Regions from separate parts of the Clostridium aromativorans genome, predicted to be linked through region 2. Evidence: a T-box and tRNA genes for the amino acid it is inferred to sense, from the RefSeq annotation. Region 2 holds a T-box; the other holds one or more tRNA genes.
The links. A T-box is a leader RNA that pairs with one kind of tRNA and senses whether it is charged. The one in region 2 lies ahead of serS (serine--tRNA ligase), so its partner is inferred to be a tRNA-Ser.

Region 1 (7,432 bases), on a different contig from region 2:
CTTGTTCCATTAGGAATATTGACTAAGAAGCCATCCACTTCTATAAGTGGTGGTAGTTCACTGAGAGATTAAGGTAAATTGTTGCATCTATGAAAAAACAGCTATATAATATGAAGGGTGCTTGTTTTACAAGAAATATTTTAGGAGTATAGCTCAATTGGGAGAGCATGCGATTCATATCACAAAATTGAATAGGTACATGGGCCTGTAGCTCAGTTGGGAGAGCGTTCGGTTCGCATCCGAGAGGTCGAGAGTTCGAATCTCTTCAGGTCCACCATGTACGGGAAAATCTGAAAAGAGATTTTTCCGTATTTTTTATGTATAAAATCAACAGTAAAACGGTAAAGTAAAATGTAAGAATATAAATATAAACAGGTGAATGTAGTGATTGAAAATTTAGGTTCATCAGATATACTGTCGAAAATATTAAATATACTGTCAGTAATTCTTCCTATTTTAATAGTGTTGATATTAATTATTATAGATAAAAATAACAACTAGAGCTTTGTTAAAGAGCTGCAATAAGAAATGAAGAAAAAATTTAATTTTCATACTGAATTCCAATTTTTTCTCCCATTAATACCCTTGTTTCATAACCTTTTTTTGTCTGCTCAATTATGTCTTTATCAACTGTAATTTTATTTTTTTCAAAAAATAAAATTACAGTTGATCCACCAAACTTGAAGTACCCCTTTTCAGCACCTTTAGAAATATCTTTTTTGGGGCAATAAGTTTGTATTATTGAACCCACGCAAGTAGCGCCTATCTCCACATAAATTACATCACCAAAATTATTAGAATGAAAAATACTCCATTCCCTTTTGTTTTTACAAAACACATTAGAAATATTTTCTAAAGATATTGGATTTACGGAATAATAGTCTCCTTTAATTTTTTTATAAGATTCGCATTTTCCCCAGTCTATAAAGTGAAATCTGTGGTAGTCTGTTGGGCATAGCCTGAATATTAAACAGGTGCCATTGTTGAATTTTACAGGTGTTTTGTTATTGTTTATTAGATCACATAGGCTGTATGTAAATCCTTTAATTTGGACAATTTTGTTTAAATTTATATGCTCATATGCTGTCAATCTTCCATCAACAGGTGATATTAAAATTTTTTTATTCATATTAATTGGCCTAGCATTTTTTTTGAGAGACCTTGAAAAAAAATCATTGAAACAATTAAAATCATTGTAATCTATGGCACATTCAGACATATCTATATTAAAATCATCTATAAAGGACCTGATTTTCCTTTTACTGTATTTGGTGCTGCAAAATAAGCCATATAATTTAGAAAATATCTTCTTTTTAACTATGATTTCAAGAAATTTCATTCCCAGGGGGGAAGAATAGATCCACTTTAAATAAGCATCTCCTGCCACTTTTTCTATATTATAATTTTTCGTCCTTCTGTTAAAATATCTAATCATTTTCTACCTTCCAGTTAACATTTTAAATAGTTGAATTTGTTTATTATTTATTTTAACATTATAATAATTATATGAAAATGGCTTTTAAATCCTTTTATTAAAAACTATTGAGTTATTTTAATAACAGAGTATAATGAAAATGGATATAATTATACTGACCAGTCAATAATTATGCGATAAAAATCTGGAGTGGTATTTATGAATAATACGAAAAGAACGATTTCTGAATCTGCTATAAAAGTTTTTTCTAAAAACGGGTATAATGGTGCAACAATGGATGCTATAGCAGCTGATGCAGGTGTGGCAAAGGGAACATTATACTATCATTTTAAAAGCAAGGAAGAGATATTTAAATATATAGTTCAAGAAGGGATGAATGTACTAAAGGGAAAAATAGAAAGTGATTCTAAAGATGTAAGTGACTCTTTGGAAAAGATAAGAATTCTCTGTAGAGTTCAGTGGGGATTGATTTATGAGAGCAGAGATTTTATAAAAGTAATAATGAGTCAGATTTGGGGACAGGAAGCAAGGCAATTAGAATTGAGGGAATGTATAAAATCTTACATAGTTTATATACAAAATTATTTAAAAGAAGCTGTGGATGATGGCAGCATAAAAAAATGTAATTTATCTTTTTTATCGTACACCTTATTTGGAACAGTCTGTTCTGTTGCTGTTTATGAGTTAATGAATGAAGATAAAAAAGATCTGGATGATATGATAGAAAGTCTTATGAATTATATTTTAAATGGAATAAAGGTAGAAAAGGAGAATAAGATTTAATCTCCTTTTTAAAATCTTCCGGATTTAATTATGGAGATTATCAATATAATTCCGATCAATATAAAAAATATAAAATTTACAATACCTATTAATGGGATATTGTAGATTTTAGGACCTATATTAAAATTTAAAATCAGAGATGAACTTACAATTATGGAGCATGTTATTAGGGAAAGTGATAGCCTGTTTACCATTTTATTTAACTGGTTTATGGAATCATCAATTTTACTAAATTTTAATTCAATTTTAGTTCTTCCATTTAATATACAATCCATTAATTCTATTGTTTTTATTGGAAACTTTGAAAAATTCTTTGTAAAATTATAGGAATTTATAAGGATATTTTCTGGATTTATATCATCAAAATAATAAAATTTATTGTTGCTTTTAACAAAGGGTATTGCTATGTCTAGAATATCAATTTCAGGTGATATTTCTGTTACTAGACCTTCTACCATAATTAAACTCTTCACCAGTAATATTAAATTTTTGGGTAAAGTAATACTATTATTTTTTGCACATTTAAAAATTTCTGTTAATAATACTGAAATCTTTATATTTTTAAGAGAAGTAGACAGATAGTTTATTAAAAACAATTCTACATCTTCATACAATTTATTTCTATCTATAAGGTCTTTTTTTACACCTATTGATATAATAACAGATACAAGTTTGTCTGTATCTTTATGTACTATGGACATAATAGCCTCATTTAAAAGAAGTCTAAGTCGGGGCGAAATGGTACCTACTATTCCAAAATCCAAAAAACATATTTTTTTATTGAGTACCATTAAATTTCCAGGATGGGGATCAGCATGAAAAAAGCCATCGGTAAATACCTGCTTAAAAAAAGATAAAGCTAATTTTTTACCTAAATCCTGTAAATCATATTTTTCTTTTTTTAGTTTTTCTATGTTATTTATTTTAAATCCATAAATTTTTTCCATAGTCAATACTTTAATTCCCGATAATTCGTTTACTACATAAGGCACATAGCAAAAATTTACATTTTCGTTTAGTTTTTTGAATTTTGACATATTACTAGCTTCCAGATTAAAGTTTAGTTCCTGTTTAGTTGAAAAAAGTAATTCATCCAAAGCTTCTTCAGGATCAATTAAGGATTCTTTAAATTTAACTTTAGTAATTTTTATAATTTTATACAGTATATATATATCTGTTTCCATCTTCTCTTTTATATTAGGTCTTTGTATTTTTACGATAACGTTTTTCCCATTTTTTAAAGTTGCATTGTATACTTGGGCAATAGATCCCGATGCCAGGGGGATCTTTTCAAAATGTTGAAAACAATCTTCTATGTTTTTATTAAATTCTTCAAAAAATACTTTATTTATATTTTCATAACTTTCAGGAAGTACATCATCTTGGAGCTTTGAGAGTTCTTCAATGTATTGAGAAGGCATTATATCAGGTCTTGAACTTAATATTTGACCTATCTTTATAAAAGTAGGTCCAAGTTCTTCGAAAGCTTTTCTGAGATTTTGAGGTGACTTTTCTTTATTGTGATTTTTAGTACATACTAAAAATTTAAAACCGTATTTAGCTAATACCTTCATTATTTCTTTAAATCTTTTCGAATATAAAGTTTTCATGACATATATTTTGTTCTGACTAAAGCTTTAAGCTTTAGTCATTTCTTTTATTTTATTTTCAAGTGCAATTAATCTCTCATTTATTGATGATATATCTTCTTTAGACGCAAGATTCATATCCTTTAGTATTGATAGCAAATCATTCTTGTTTATAGGTTTTATATCTTCTTTTTTAGCTATAACTGTTTTTTTTAATTCTTCAGATAGTTGTTTCCCCTCATCTACTGTTATTTTCCCCTTTTCAACCATTTCCTCAATTAATTTTACTGCTTTCTCATAAGTATATGCAGCTGAACCTATGCCTGCCAAAAATAAATTTTTTAATTCATTGATCATATTTAATCCTCCTATATAAATTTATAAATAAATTACCTAACAATCCATATGATTAGAAATTGGTAGGATTGTAGATAATATAAAGTTTTTTATAATGCTGATTTATGCTTTATTTAATAAAAGTTCATAAAAAAATTGACAATTTTCATAAATTATAATAGAATATGAAGGTAGCAAATGTATATGCGCTCGTAGCTCAGTAGGATAGAGCAGCGGTTTCCTAAACCGCGTGCCGGAGGTTCGACTCCTCTCGGGCGCACCATAGAGTTTCGTAAGTGCAATATTTAAGGGATATTTATCTTAGAAAAATTTTATCTATTTAGAGATAGTATATCCTTTATTCTATATTTATATTTTATTTATCAATATTCATTTATATGTTTATTTAAAAGAATAAAAATTTAAGTAGAAGTCAATTAATATATTGTTTTTGAGGTATCTATATAATGGATTTTATGGCTGAAGCTTTAAAACAGGCTAAAATAGCTTTAGAGTTAGGTGAAGTTCCTGTAGGTGCTGTTATAATAAAAAATCATAAAATTATATCAGAAGCATGTAATTTAAGAGAAACTTTAAAAGATCCTACTGCCCATGCAGAAATTATTGCTATAAGGGATGCTTCCAAAGTACTTGAAGATTGGAGATTAGAAGACTGCAGTATGTATGTTACTTTAGAACCGTGTGCTATGTGTGCGGGGGCTATATTACAATGCAGAATTAGTAGGCTGTATATAGGTACTTTTGATCCGGATGCAGGAGCTTGTGGTTCTGTAGTCAATATATTGCAAAATGAATTTTTGAATCATTGGACTGATATTCATTGGACTTATAGGAAAAAATGTAGTGACATATTAAAACGATTTTTTAAAAATAGAAGATAGATATTAAATAATAAGTGTGGAAGCGTATCGAAGTGGTCATAACGGGCCTGACTCGAAATCAGGTAGTCCTTACTGGGCTCGTGGGTTCGAATCCCACCGCTTCCGCCATATAGACTATCACTTATTGATGAACCAAGAAGGGTTACCAACAGATGGTTTTTTTTGGAAGCTACAAATTGCCAATATTGAATTTTTCCTTTTTGTTTGGTATAATAGGATCGTTAAAATTGATATATGGAGGTATAGCTCAGCTGGTTAGAGTGTACGGTTCACATCCGTAAGGTCGAGGGTTCGAGCCCCCCTGTCTCCACCATAATGAACAAGCCTGTTTTTAGCATAGTTAAAGGTAGGCTTGTTTGTTGTATTTTGCAGGTTCTTTAATATAAAATAAACTATTGTCAAAACAATGTATAAAATGATATTATAATAACGTTGGAATAAAATAAGCTTTAAATTAAACTAAAAGGAGAAAAACATGATAAATAATTCAGGAAATCCAACTATGTATATTGGTGGTAAACCTAAAGGAAATTATACTGATATATCAACAAAGTACATAGATAAAGCTTTTGAGAACAGCCATTTGAATAATAGCATCAAAGATAAGCAAAGAAATTTTACATATGAACGTAAAAAGGACAAGCATCTTCTTATCTATGAGATAGAAAGATAAGTTTAATTGAATTGAGATTACTATATTAGTAAATTAAAAGGATAATTTATCATTGATATAGATTGTAAAATAGGATTGGAAGTAGATATCAAATTGAACTTCTGATAAAAGTGTTGCTTTGTTCAAAAATATATGTTAGAATACATAAGTGGAAAAAGCAGCAGTTAGTGATATTTTGCTGAAAACTTAATAAAATTTATTTCATGAGTAAACCTATGGAGAGATGTCCGAGAGGTTGAAGGAGCACGCCTGGAAAGCGTGTGTAGGGGAAACTCTACCGGGGGTTCGAATCCCCCTCTTTCCGCCATTTTAACTTTGTCGTGCTAGATGGGGAGTTAGCGGTGCCCTGTAGCCTGCAATCCGCTGCAGCAGGATTGAATTCCTAGCTTAGTCTGTAAAATGTAAGGCCTGGCTCATAAAAGTGGCGTTGAGAACTTGATCCCACGCAACGGAAACTCATGAACCCCGTCAGATCCGGAAGGAAGCAGCGGTAAGTGAACATTTTCGTGTGCCGTGGATAAATCTGGTTTGAGTTAACTATATGGGTAACGCTTATAGTTTATCAGGCGAAGCTAGGTGCACGACTTTAATACTTTAAACTGAATTAAAAAGATACCATATGGTATCTTTTTTGTCATGTATTTAAATAAAGGTTATAATATATATAAGAAGGTGATAACATGGCTTATACCGCATTGTATAGGGAATGGAGGCCTAAAACTTTTTCTGATGTAGTAGGCCAGAACCATATAACAATTACGCTTAAGAATCAAATATTGAATCATAGGGTGGCACATGCATATTTATTTTCAGGAACAAGAGGTACAGGGAAAACTTCAATGGCTAAGATATTAGCTAAAGCAGTAAATTGTTTAGATTTAAAAGATGGAGAACCTTGTAATCAGTGTGAAATGTGTAAAAAGATAAATGAGGGAATTTCTATGGATGTAATAGAAATGGATGCAGCTTCAAAACGTCGATTGGAAGATATAAAAGATGTAATTGAAAATGTAAAATATCCTCCTCAGGAGGGAAAATACAAGGTCTATATTATGGATGAAGTACATATGCTCACCCAGGAAGCGGTGAATGCATTTTTAAAAACTCTGGAGGAGCCTCCATTGAATGTAATATTTATACTTGCAACTACTGATCCCCAGAAGCTTCCTGTTACCATACTTTCGAGATGTCAAGAGTTTGATTTTAGAAGGATAAAGAGCTCAGATGTATTTAATAGACTTAGATGCATAGTGGATAAACAGGGGATTTTTGCAGATGATAGAAGTTTGAATTTGATATCTAGAATGTGTGATGGAGCCATGAGGGATGCCCTCAGTATATTGGATCAAGCAATATCCATGGGTGACGGAAAAGTTGAGTACAGCAGTGTAGTGGATATGCTGGGTTTGGTTACAAATGAGAATTTATTTAAACTTACAAATAGTATAATAGAAAAAGATGTAGAGTCGTCTATGAGGATAATTGATGACATAGTTTTAAGCGGGAAGGATATAGCTAATTTTATTAAGGATATGATAATTCATATGAGAGATCTTTTGATGGTAAAGGTTTCTAATAGTCCTGAGGACGTACTTGATATGTCAGAGGAGAATATAAATCTTTTAAAGGGGCAGGCACAGAAAATACGCGTGGAAGAAATAATGAGGAATATAAGAATACTTCAAGATGCCCAGGAACAGTCTAAGTGGGTTAA
Region 2 (11,203 bases):
AAAGATATAGCAATTTTAAGGGCTGAAGGCAAAAGTATAATAGCTACTCCAGATGGATATTTAATTCCAAAAGCAGAGAAGGAAATGGTTAGAAAAGTAATTGCTGTTTCACATAAAACAAGCGAAATGGAAGATGAACTTAAAACTATAGTTAAATTTGGGGGAAAAGTAGAAGATGTTATAGTGGAACATCCTGTATATGGAGAGATAAAGGGAATGTTAATGATAAAAAATTTATATGATGTAGATAATTTTTTAGATAAAATAAATAAATATAAAGCTGAACCTTTATTAATATTAACAGGAGGTGTACATTTACATACTGTAATAGCTGATAATTATGATATATTGAAAAAGATAATAAATGAATTGAAGCTAAAAAAATATATAATTTCTGATTAAGTTATACTTTCTTTAATAAGTATAATTGATGATTATTTATAAAGAGGTGATTAAAATTGAAAAAAAAGAAACTGGCATTGGGTACGGTAATTTTGATTTTGGCCTTATGTATTATATTTTTAAATAATATTGTAAACTTTGTAATTAATATAGAATGGTTTAAAGAAGTAGGATATTTATCTGTTTATTTTACTAAGATTATTGCTATGTTTAAGCTTATAGTACCTTTATTCATAATAAGTTTTATAGGTATATGGTTGTATTATAAGAGCCTTCGGATAAGTATAATAAAGTATAGAAAAGTCGTTGAAGTGAATAGCAATAAAGATAAATTTGAAAGAAAAATAGTTTTAATTGTTGATCTAATTGCTTCATTTGTGGTTTCTTATATATTTGCAGCAACTTATTGGTATAGAACTTTACAATTTACAAATTCTGTACCTTTTAATATAAAAGATCCTCTTTTAAATTTAGATGTTTCTTTTTATGTATTTAGATTACCACTTATACGATCTCTATATAATGCATTTTTGAGTTTGGTAATATTTTTATGTTTAATAACACTATTTACATATTTTTTATTGAATATAAAAGACAGGTTTATTTTAAGAAGCTTTAAAAAAAGACCTGGTAAGATAGATATTTTAAATAGTGATATTACAAGATTTGCAGGGAAACAATTGGCAGTTTTAGCTGCTCTTATAATGATTTTTATATCGGTAGGATATGTTTTAAAGTGTATTGGACTTGTATATAGTGAAAATGGTGTGGCATTTGGGGCCAGTTATACTGATGTTCATGTAAGCTTGTTGTTTTATAAAATTATTGCAGTAGCGTCTATTATTGCAGCTATAGTTATATTCATAAGTATAATTAAATCTAGGTTTAAATATATTGTAATTTCAATAGCTGTAATAGCAATATTAGTTGTAGTTAAAAGTATATCATACTTTGTAGTACAAAATTTTATTGTAAAATCTAATCAGAAAACTTTAGAGCAGCCTTATATAAAATATGATATAGATTATACCCGTAAGGCATATAATATTGACAATATGGCAACTACTTCTTTTCAGGTAAAAAATGATTTGACTTCAGCAGATATAAAGAACAATATGGATACTATAGATAATATAAGAGTTAACTCCTTTGATCCAACTCTTGAATTTTATAACCAAGTTCAGATTATAAGGTATTATTATCAATTCAATAATATTGATGTGGATAGATATTATATAAATGGAAAATTCAATCAAGTATTTATAGGAGCAAGAGAAATAAATAGCAAGGCAATAGATCCTAATACATGGCAGAATAGGCACCTTGTATACACTCATGGTTACGGTATAGTAATGAATAAAGTAAATTCTGTAACCTCAGAAGGACAGCCTAATTTTGTCGTAAAGGATATGCCTCCGCAAAATTCTACAGATATAAAATTAGCTAATCCAAGGATATACTTTGGAGAGAAAACAGACGATTATGCAGTTGTAAATACTAAATTGGATGAGTTTGATTACCCAAAAGGAAGCGATAATGCAACTAATAACTATAATGGCACTGCTGGAATAAAGCTGGGAATAATCAACAGAATTTTGTTTGCCATAAATCAAAAGGATATAAATTTTCTTTTATCTAGGGATATAACTAAGGAAAGTAAAATATTGATAAATAGAAATATAAAAGATAGAGTTAATAAAATTGCACCGTTTTTAAATTATGAATCTGATCCATATATAATAATGAGTGGTGGTAAACTCTATTGGATCTTAGATGGTTATACATTCTCAAATGAATATCCTTTTTCACAGCCGCAAAATGGACTTAACTATATAAGGAATTCTGTAAAAGTTGTTATGAATGCTGAAAATGGAAATGTTAATTTTTATATCATGGATAAAAATGATCCTATAATTAAAAGTTATGCGAAAATATTTCCCGGGCTATTTAAAGATGTAAGTGAGTTGTCACAAGATATAGTTAAGCATTTTAAGTATCCTAAAGATCTATTTAATATTCAATGTAGCATACTTGGAAAATACCATGTAACAAATCCAGGAGTATTTTATAGTGGTGAGGATTTATGGGAAGTAGCCAGTAATCAAAAGGAAGTTAGTGGAGAAAAAAGTTTAATTGAATCACCTTATGTGGTTATGAGGCCCGCAGGTGCTTCAAAGGAAGAAATGATATTATTACAGTATTTCAATATGAGAGATAAGGATAATATGGTTGCTTTATTTGGCGCTAGAATGGATGGAGACAATTATGGAAAACTCATTCTTTATAAATTTCCGCCTGAAAAAACTATATACAGCCCTTATCTGTTTAAACAAAAATTAAATCAGGATACAACTATATCTCAGCAGTTGTCTCTTTGGAATAAAAATGGTTCTACAGTTCAATTTGGTGATACTATGATAGTTCCTATAAAAAATTCGTTGCTATATGTAGAGCCTATGTATTTAAGAGCTAATGGGAAAGATAGTATCCCTGAGATGAAAAGAGTTATAGTATCTTACGGGGATAAGATATTGTTAGCTCAAAGTATAGACGATGCCTTAAATCAAATATTTAATTATAATCAGGATTCTAGTAATGAAAGTATTGATAATTCTCAAAAGCAAACGACACCTTCCGTTAATAGTGATCAAATGAAAAGGGCAAAAACCTTATATGATAATGCAATAAGTGCACAAAAAAATGGAGATTGGGCAAAATATGGAGAAGATATTGAGGAACTTGGAAAAATAATAGATTCATTAAGTAAATAGAAATAGTGTTTTGGATTATAGAAGAATGTGTTTAGGTACTTTGAAAGGAAGATTTGACATGGATTATGATGTAATTATATTGGGTGGAGGAATAGTAGGATGTGCAGTTTCTTATGAACTTTCCAAATATAATTTAAATATAGCATTGATTGAAAAGGACTATGATATAGCTGATGATGTAGCACTTATAAATTCTTCTATAGTTTATGATGGATTAGAATGTGAAGATACATTATTGGCCAAATTAGAACTTATAGGTAACAAACTTATACCTGGCTTAGCATCTAAATTTAATATTTGTTTTAAAAAAAAGGGATATTTACTTGTTGCAAATAACCGGGAAAGTGAAAAAAGGTTGACTGAAATATATTGTACAGCTTTAAAAAGAGGAATAAAAAATATACATTTATTGAATCCTAAGGAAATTTATAAAGTAGAACCTGGATTGAATGAAAATATAAGAAAAGCTATTTATTCTGAAAATACGGGAATTATATCTCCTTATGATTTAGCAATCTCATATGGTGAAATTGCATTTGACAATGGGGTTAATTTTAAGTTAGGAGAAGAAGTTTTAGATATAGAAAATATATCGAAGGGATTTAAGGTGATAACTAATAAAAATAAGTTTACTTGTAATATGGTGTTAAATACAACTCCAAGAGAAAATTACAGTATAGATAGCCAAAATAAAATAAATAAGGATAGAAAATATTTAAAATATTTTCTTATAGATAAAAATACTAAAAAGGATTATAGAAATATAATTTCTACAGTTGAAGAAAATTGTGGGAAGATGTTTCTTATGCCTACTAGTCAGGATGGATTGTTAATAGGTATAAAAGATAATAAAAAGATAAGTTATGAAGGTGCTCTACAAAAAATTAAAGGATTTATAAAGGATATATCTGAACAGGATATTGAGAGCTCCTATGACTCTTTATTTTATAATGACTCTTTAATTATAGATGATAGTTTAATTGATAAGGGTTATATTAAAGTAATTGGCAAACATTATGGTCAAATTACAATGACTCCAGTAATTGCAAATATAGTATGTGAAACTATAGTGAATAATTTAAACTGTGTTCTAAAGAAGGATTTTGTAGATAGACGGAGGGAATTTTATAGATTTAGGGATTTATCTAATGATGATAGAAAAAAAATAATAAGATTGAATAAAAGTTATGGTAGGATAATATGTTATTGTGGAAAGATAACAGAGGGCGAAATAATAGATGCTATACGCAGACCTTTGGGGGCACGTACAGTAGAGGGTATAAAGAGAAGGACAGGTGCTGGATTTGGAAATTGTATGGGATCTCAGTGTCTTTGCAAAATTACATCTATTCTTTCCAGGGAAATAAATAAAGATATGATATATATAGTAAAGGATTCCAAAAACTCTAATATTGTTAAAGGTAGAATAAAGGAGTTTAATGAAATGTAATTATGGGGGAACTACAAGTTGATTAAAGAGGTTATTTGTAACAAGTGCGGTAAAAAGTGTATACTTAGTATAGATAAATGTGAAAATAATGTAGAAGTTGAGGGGAATTTATGTGATAAGGGAATAGAATATGCAAAATTGGAAATAGATAATAAAAGTGATATATTTACTACTCTTGTGAGAATAAAGGGATCTGACTATAATGTGGTTCCTGTAAAGAGCTCCAAGCCTATAGATAAAAGTTTATGGATAGAATGTTCTAAAGTTTTAAGTAGAATACATGTTGGAGCCCCTATAAAAATTGGCAGTATAGTATGTAAGAATATTTTAAATACAAGAGTAGATATAATTTGCACTAAAAATATTGATAAAAATGCTAAATAAATTTTAAAATTTATTTTATGACTTTTGATGTAACGGTCATATAAATATGTCTATGGATTTAAATATTTAATTTATTGACATTATAAGTCTATGTATATATAATTGAAGTTGTCAATGAAAAGGTCAGTAGCTTTATAGTGATTTAAGAGAATCAGTGGTTGGTGAAAACTGGTTATTATTATACTGTGAATCCACCTTGGAGATACTGTTAAAAGCAGTTCGGTGATACCGTTATAATCTTAAAGAGAGTCAATATGTTATTGGCTAATTAGGGTGGCAACACGGAATCTTTTCGTCCCTTTGGGGTAAAAAGATTCTTTTTTTATATATAAAATTACATATATCACTGAGGAGGATTATAATTATGTTGGATTTAAAAAAGATAAGAAACAATCCAGAGGAGATAAAAAAACAACTTACAAATAGGGGAGAAGATTTTGATTTATCAGATATTGATAAAGTAGTATCACTAGATGAAAAAAGGAGACAAATTTTAGTTGAAGTAGAATCGTTGAAAAATAAAAGAAATCAGGATTCATCAGAAATAGCTAAAATAAAAAGAAATGGTGGAAATGCTGATACTTTAGTAAGTGAGATGAAAGAGGTTTCGGATAAGATAAAAGGGTATGATGTACAGTTATCAGAAGTCAATGATAAAATAGAATATATAATGCTTAGAATACCTAATATTCCAAATCCTGCAGTTCCAGAAGGTAAAACAGATGAAGATAATGTTGAAATTAGAAGATGGTCAGAGCCTACTAAATTTGACTTTAAGCCTAAGGCTCATTGGGATATAGGTACAGATTTGAATATACTTGATTTTGAAAGAGGAGGTAAAGTATCAGGATCAAGATTTACATTTTATAGAGGAATAGGAGCAAAGCTTGAAAGAGCTGTAATAACATATTATTTGGATTTTCATACTGAAAAACATGGATATGAAGAATTATTCCCTCCTTATATGGTAAATAGAAATAGCATGATAGGTACAGGTCAGCTTCCCAAATTTGAAGAAGATGCTTTTAGAGTATCTAATAATGATTTTTTCTTGATTCCGACTGCTGAAGTTCCAGTAACTAATTTTTATAGAAACGAAGTGCTAAGAGGGGAAGATTTACCTATAAAGCACGTTGCATATAGTGCATGTTTTAGAGCTGAGGCTGGTTCGGCAGGTAGAGATACAAGGGGAATTATAAGGCAGCATCAATTTAATAAAGTGGAAATGGTTAAATTTACAAAACCTGAACAGTCCTATGAAGAACTTGAGAAATTAACTAATGATGCGGAGGATGTTCTTAAGGGTCTTAAACTTCCTTATAGGGTAGTTAGAATATGTAAGGGTGATTTAGGATTTACAGCGGCACTTAAGTATGATATAGAAGTCTGGATGCCAAGTTATAATAGATATGTTGAGATATCAAGCTGTAGTAATATGGAGGATTTCCAGGCAAGGCGTGCTAATATAAAGTATAAAGATACACCGAAAGACAAACCAAAATATGTTCATACATTAAATGGTTCTGGAGTAGCAGTAGGAAGAACAGTTGCGGCTATTTTGGAAAACTACCAACAGGCAGATGGAAGTGTTGTAATTCCTGAATTATTGAGACCATACATGGGTGGAAAAGAAGTTATCAAATAGAATAATAATTGTTTAAAGGGCAGTAACTTTTTTATTTATAAAAAGTTACTGCCTTTCTATTTAATTTTTAAAATTTAAAATATATTAAATAAATATTGTTTTAATAAACTTACAATTATAGTATAATAATAAAATGTCTTTCAAATAAAGAGCTATAGTAAAATTATTTAAATTAGAGGTATTGTAATAATTCTTCTATTAAAATTGAGGAGATTGATGTATATTATGGATTTATTTAGAAAAAAAAGTTTGAATGATTTTGAAAATGCAGTTTCCAAAACCAATCTAAAAAAAGGATTAAATTCTTTTGATATAGCATCTATGGGAATTGGATCTGTAGTGGGTACTGGCATATTTGTCGCAACCGGACAAGGTGCCCATATAGCAGGACCAGCAATAATAATATCTTATGTAATAGCGGCAATAACAGCTGTACTATGTGCTCTTACTTATGCAGAACTTGCCACCATGTTTCCGGTTTCAGGTAGTACATATTCTTATTGCTACATAGCTTTTGGTGAAATAATAGCTTGGATTTTGGCCTGGAATTTAATACTTGAATATCTTGTAGTTGCAGCTACTATTGCTACAGGTTGGTCTTCTACATTTGTGGGAGCTTTAGCTACATATAATATACATATACCTGAAATGATTACAAAGTCTCCATTATCTGGTGGCATAGTAGATTTACCTGCTGTTCTGGTTGTAGCACTTATAACATGGATTTTATATATTGGCGTGTCGGAAAGTGCAAAGGTAAATAATATTATAGTTGCTGTAAAAATAGCTGTAATAGCTATTTTTATATTAGTTGGAATAGCTCATGTAAATATATCTAATTATCATCCTTTTGCTCCCTTCGGATTTAAAGGGGTAATGTCGGCAGCTTCAATTATATTCTTTGCATTTATTGGATTTGATGCGGTTTCTACTGCAGCGGAAGAAACTGCTAATCCTAAAAGAGATATTCCATTAGGATTGGGTATATGTATGGTTATAATTGTTATATTGTATATAGGTGTCTCACTAGTTCTTACAGGAATAGTACCATATAAATTAATAGATATAAATAATGCACTTCCAGCTTCTCTGTCATATATTGGAATAAATTGGGGATCTGCTCTAATAGCTGTAGGAGCTATTGTAGGAATGATTTCAACTCTTTTAGTAACAGTATATGGTCAGGTTAGAATATTCATGAGTATGTCTAGGGATGGTTTATTACCTAAATGCTTTGCATCAATATCTGATACTCACAGTACACCAGCTTGCTGTACTTTAATAACAGGAGCTGCAACGGCTGTCATAGGGGGTTTTTTGCCACTTTCAGTACTCATTGAATTATGTAATATAGGGACTCTATCTGCTTTTTTAGCGGTATCTATAGGAGTTATTGTTTTAAGAAAAACTATGCCTGACATTGAAAGAAAGTTTAGATGTCCGGGAGTACCTTTTACCCCGATATTAACTATATTTTTTTGCTTATACCTTATGATAAACTTACCAATGGTCACATGGATTAGGTTTCTAGTGTGGACAATAGCTGGAATATCCATTTATTTTTTATATGGGGCAAAGCATAGTACATTAAATGAGACTTCTAATATAGAAAATAGGAGTGTTTAATAGTTAATGTGTTAATTATTTTATAATAAAATATTGAAATAGACAAGGGAGAAGTTGTGGTATTAATTGGTCCTTCAGGGACAGGTAAATCTACATTTCTCCGTTGTCTTAATTTTTTAGTTAGACCTACAGAAGGTAGAATTACAATTGATGGATTTACAGTAAATGCTAAAATAGCTTCTAGAAAAGATATTTATCAATTGAGACTGAAAACATCAATGGTTTTCCAGAATTATAATTTGCTTAAGAATAAAACCGCTTTACGAAATATTATGGAACCTATGGTTACAGTACAAAAGAAAAGTAAGGACAAGGCTGAAAAAATAGCTCTTGATTTGATTAAAAAGGTAGGGCTTTTAGAAAAAAAAGATGCATATCCTAAGGAGATGTCAGGTGGACAACAGCAGAGGATAGGGATTGCCAGAGCTATGGCTGTAAATGCAAATGTTATGTTATTTGATGAACCTACATCTTCTCTGGATCCTGAATTAGTTGGAGAAGTTCTAACTGTAATTAAACAATTGGCTGTAGAAAGTAATAAAACAATGCTAATAGTGACCCATGAGATGAAATTTGCCAGGGAAGTTGCAGATAGAATAGTTTTTTTGGAAGATGGATGCATTGCAGGAATGGGAACTCCTCAAGAAATATTTGAAAATTGTACAAATGAACGAATTAGAAAGTTTGTTAATACAGTAAGTTCAAATATTATGGAGGGTAAATAAATGAATTTTGATTTTAAATGGTTTATTAACTTATTTCCGATTGTCCTACCTTCATTAAAATTGACAATTGAGATGTCTTTGATATCTTTATTATTTACATTGATGCTGTCTATTATAATCTCTATTATCAGGTATTATAAAGTATGGGGATTTTCTCAAATTTTTGGTATTTATATTACATTTTTTAGAGCTACACCATTGGTGGCACAGCTGTTTATATTATATTTTGGATTTCCATCTATAATCCCGGCTTTGAAATCCATGACGGCGTTTCAAGCTACTGTAATTGCTCTTACGTTAAATACAGCTTCTTTTATGGCAGAAACGTTGAGGGCAGCTATTGAATCTGTTGAAAAAGGACAACTTGAGGCTTGCTATTCTATGGGAATGACAAAATATCAGACAATGATACGAGTTGTTCTACCTCAAGCATTTGTTGTAGCGCTGCCATCTCTTGGAAACCAGTTTATAGGCATAATTAAAGGAACTGCACTTGGGTTTACAGTAGGACTTGCTGATATAATGGCAAAAGCCAAGATGGAAGCAGCATTAAGTCTGCGTTTTTTTGAAGCATACTTATGTGTCACACTGATTTATCTGGTAATTGTAGTTTTTATGGAAAAACTTCAGGGACTATTGGAAAGAAAAATTCAAAAATTCTGTTAAAAGGTATAATTTTAAATTTATATAAATAATATTAAAACTTAGGAGGAAAATATGAAAAAAATACTTTTAACTGTAATATCCATATGTGTGATTTTTGGTATGACTGCATGTGGAAATAATCAAAAAAATTCACAAAAACAAGATGAATCTAGCACATCTACTGAAATTGTGGTAGCATCCGGTTCATCGTCAGTTCCAAATTCCTATGTAGAAAATGGAGTACATAAGGGACAGGAAGTGGATATTTGGAATGCCATTTCTAAAAAGACCGGACTTAAGGTTAAATTTATAACGGGAGATTTTGATACTTTATTTGGATATCTGGATTCAGGTAAAGCTGACACTGTGGGGAACACCATTACAATCAATGCCAAGAGGAGAGATAAATATAATTTTTCAGAACCATATGCCTATATTCCTGAAAAATTGGTTGTTCATTCAAATAGGACAGATATTAAAAAATTAAAGGATATCGCAGGAATGACCTGTGGGTTTTCATCAGGATCAAATGGAGGCAATTTGTTTCAACAAATTGCAAAAGACCAGGGAATAAAGATAAATTTAGTAACGTATGATAGTTCTGAATTATTAAATGAAGCTTTCAGACAGGGAAAAGTTGATGTGATGATTGTGGCGGCTGGTGAAGCGGCGTATAAAATTAAAAATAAAGTTATTGATGCCAGAATGGTTGAGGAAAATGTTATGGTTGGAGCTAAAGCTTATCCTTTTGTAAAAGGAGATAAAAAATCGGAAGAGTTGAATAAAGTTGTTACCAAGGCGATTAAAGAGATGCAGAAAGACGGTACACTGAAAAAGATATATAATAAATGGTATGGAATGGATTTTAGTCAAAAGCCGGCTAATGAAAAGATAGCAGATTAATTTTATAGTCTTTTAAATTGAAAGTGTAGTTGTTAATCTTTTTGAGAAAGATGATGTGGAGGTGAATTAAAATGTTAAAGTATGTTGACAGAAGGAAGACGGACAGTTCTAAATGGGATGGACTAAAAGCTGTGTTTGGATCTGAGGAGCTGCTTCCTCTGTGGGTAGCGGATATGGATTTTAGAGTATGTGATTGTGTGCTTAAAAAGCTTGATGAATATTTAAAACTTGGAGTTTTAGGCTATTATATAGAGCCTAAGGAATATAAAGAATCTTTTATAAAATGGGAGCAAACTTACCATAATTATAGGGTTCATGAAGATTGGATCAGGTATTCTCCTGGTGTGGTTCCTGCTATTAATTGGCTCATTCAGATATTAACGGAAAAGAATGATGCAGTTATAGTATTGACGCCAGTTTATTATCCTTTCCTGGATGCAATTAAGAATAATAAAAGAAAATTAATAGAAAGTGACTTAATTAACAGCTCAGGAAAATATACTATTGATTTCTCAGATTTTGAAAATAAAATTGCAAAAAATAATGTAAAGTTGTTTTTGCTCTGTTCACCCCATAATCCAGTGGGAAGAGTATGGAAGAAAGATGAACTGAAAAAACTTATGGATATATGTGAAAAATATAAGGTAAGAGT

Region 1: it has a tRNA-Ser gene. The T-box ahead of serS (serine--tRNA ligase) is inferred to sense a tRNA for this amino acid. The anticodon was not compared.

Annotation. Positions count from the first base shown of each region.
Region 1 covers NZ_JAJJPB010000053.1:850-8,281, reverse strand. Annotated here, with positions in the region: tRNA gene LN736_RS18485 (tRNA-Ala) at 202-277, shown strand; gene LN736_RS18480 (phosphatidylserine decarboxylase) at 542-1,435, opposite strand; gene LN736_RS18475 (TetR/AcrR family transcriptional regulator) at 1,634-2,218, shown strand; gene LN736_RS18470 (ABC1 kinase family protein) at 2,227-3,792, opposite strand; gene LN736_RS18465 (phasin family protein) at 3,856-4,164, opposite strand; tRNA gene LN736_RS18460 (tRNA-Arg) at 4,350-4,426, shown strand; gene LN736_RS18455 (nucleoside deaminase) at 4,611-5,045, shown strand; tRNA gene LN736_RS18450 (tRNA-Ser) at 5,064-5,153, shown strand; tRNA gene LN736_RS18445 (tRNA-Val) at 5,282-5,358, shown strand; gene LN736_RS18440 (hypothetical protein) at 5,521-5,718, shown strand; tRNA gene LN736_RS18435 (tRNA-Ser) at 5,936-6,025, shown strand; RNA gene ffs (signal recognition particle sRNA large type) at 6,037-6,302, shown strand; gene dnaX (DNA polymerase III subunit gamma/tau) at 6,399-7,432, shown strand, end outside.
Region 2 covers NZ_JAJJPB010000033.1:924-12,126, forward strand. Annotated here, with positions in the region: gene LN736_RS16580 (transcription repressor NadR) at 1-402, shown strand, start outside; gene LN736_RS16585 (UPF0182 family protein) at 459-3,173, shown strand; gene LN736_RS16590 (NAD(P)/FAD-dependent oxidoreductase) at 3,232-4,623, shown strand; gene LN736_RS16595 (DUF1667 domain-containing protein) at 4,642-5,007, shown strand; T-box leader at 5,113-5,310, shown strand; gene serS (serine--tRNA ligase) at 5,372-6,652, shown strand; gene LN736_RS16605 (amino acid permease) at 6,878-8,278, shown strand; partial or broken gene LN736_RS16610 (amino acid ABC transporter ATP-binding protein) at 8,308-9,003, shown strand; gene LN736_RS16615 (amino acid ABC transporter permease) at 9,004-9,669, shown strand; gene LN736_RS16620 (transporter substrate-binding domain-containing protein) at 9,721-10,551, shown strand; gene LN736_RS16625 (MalY/PatB family protein) at 10,623-11,203, shown strand, end outside.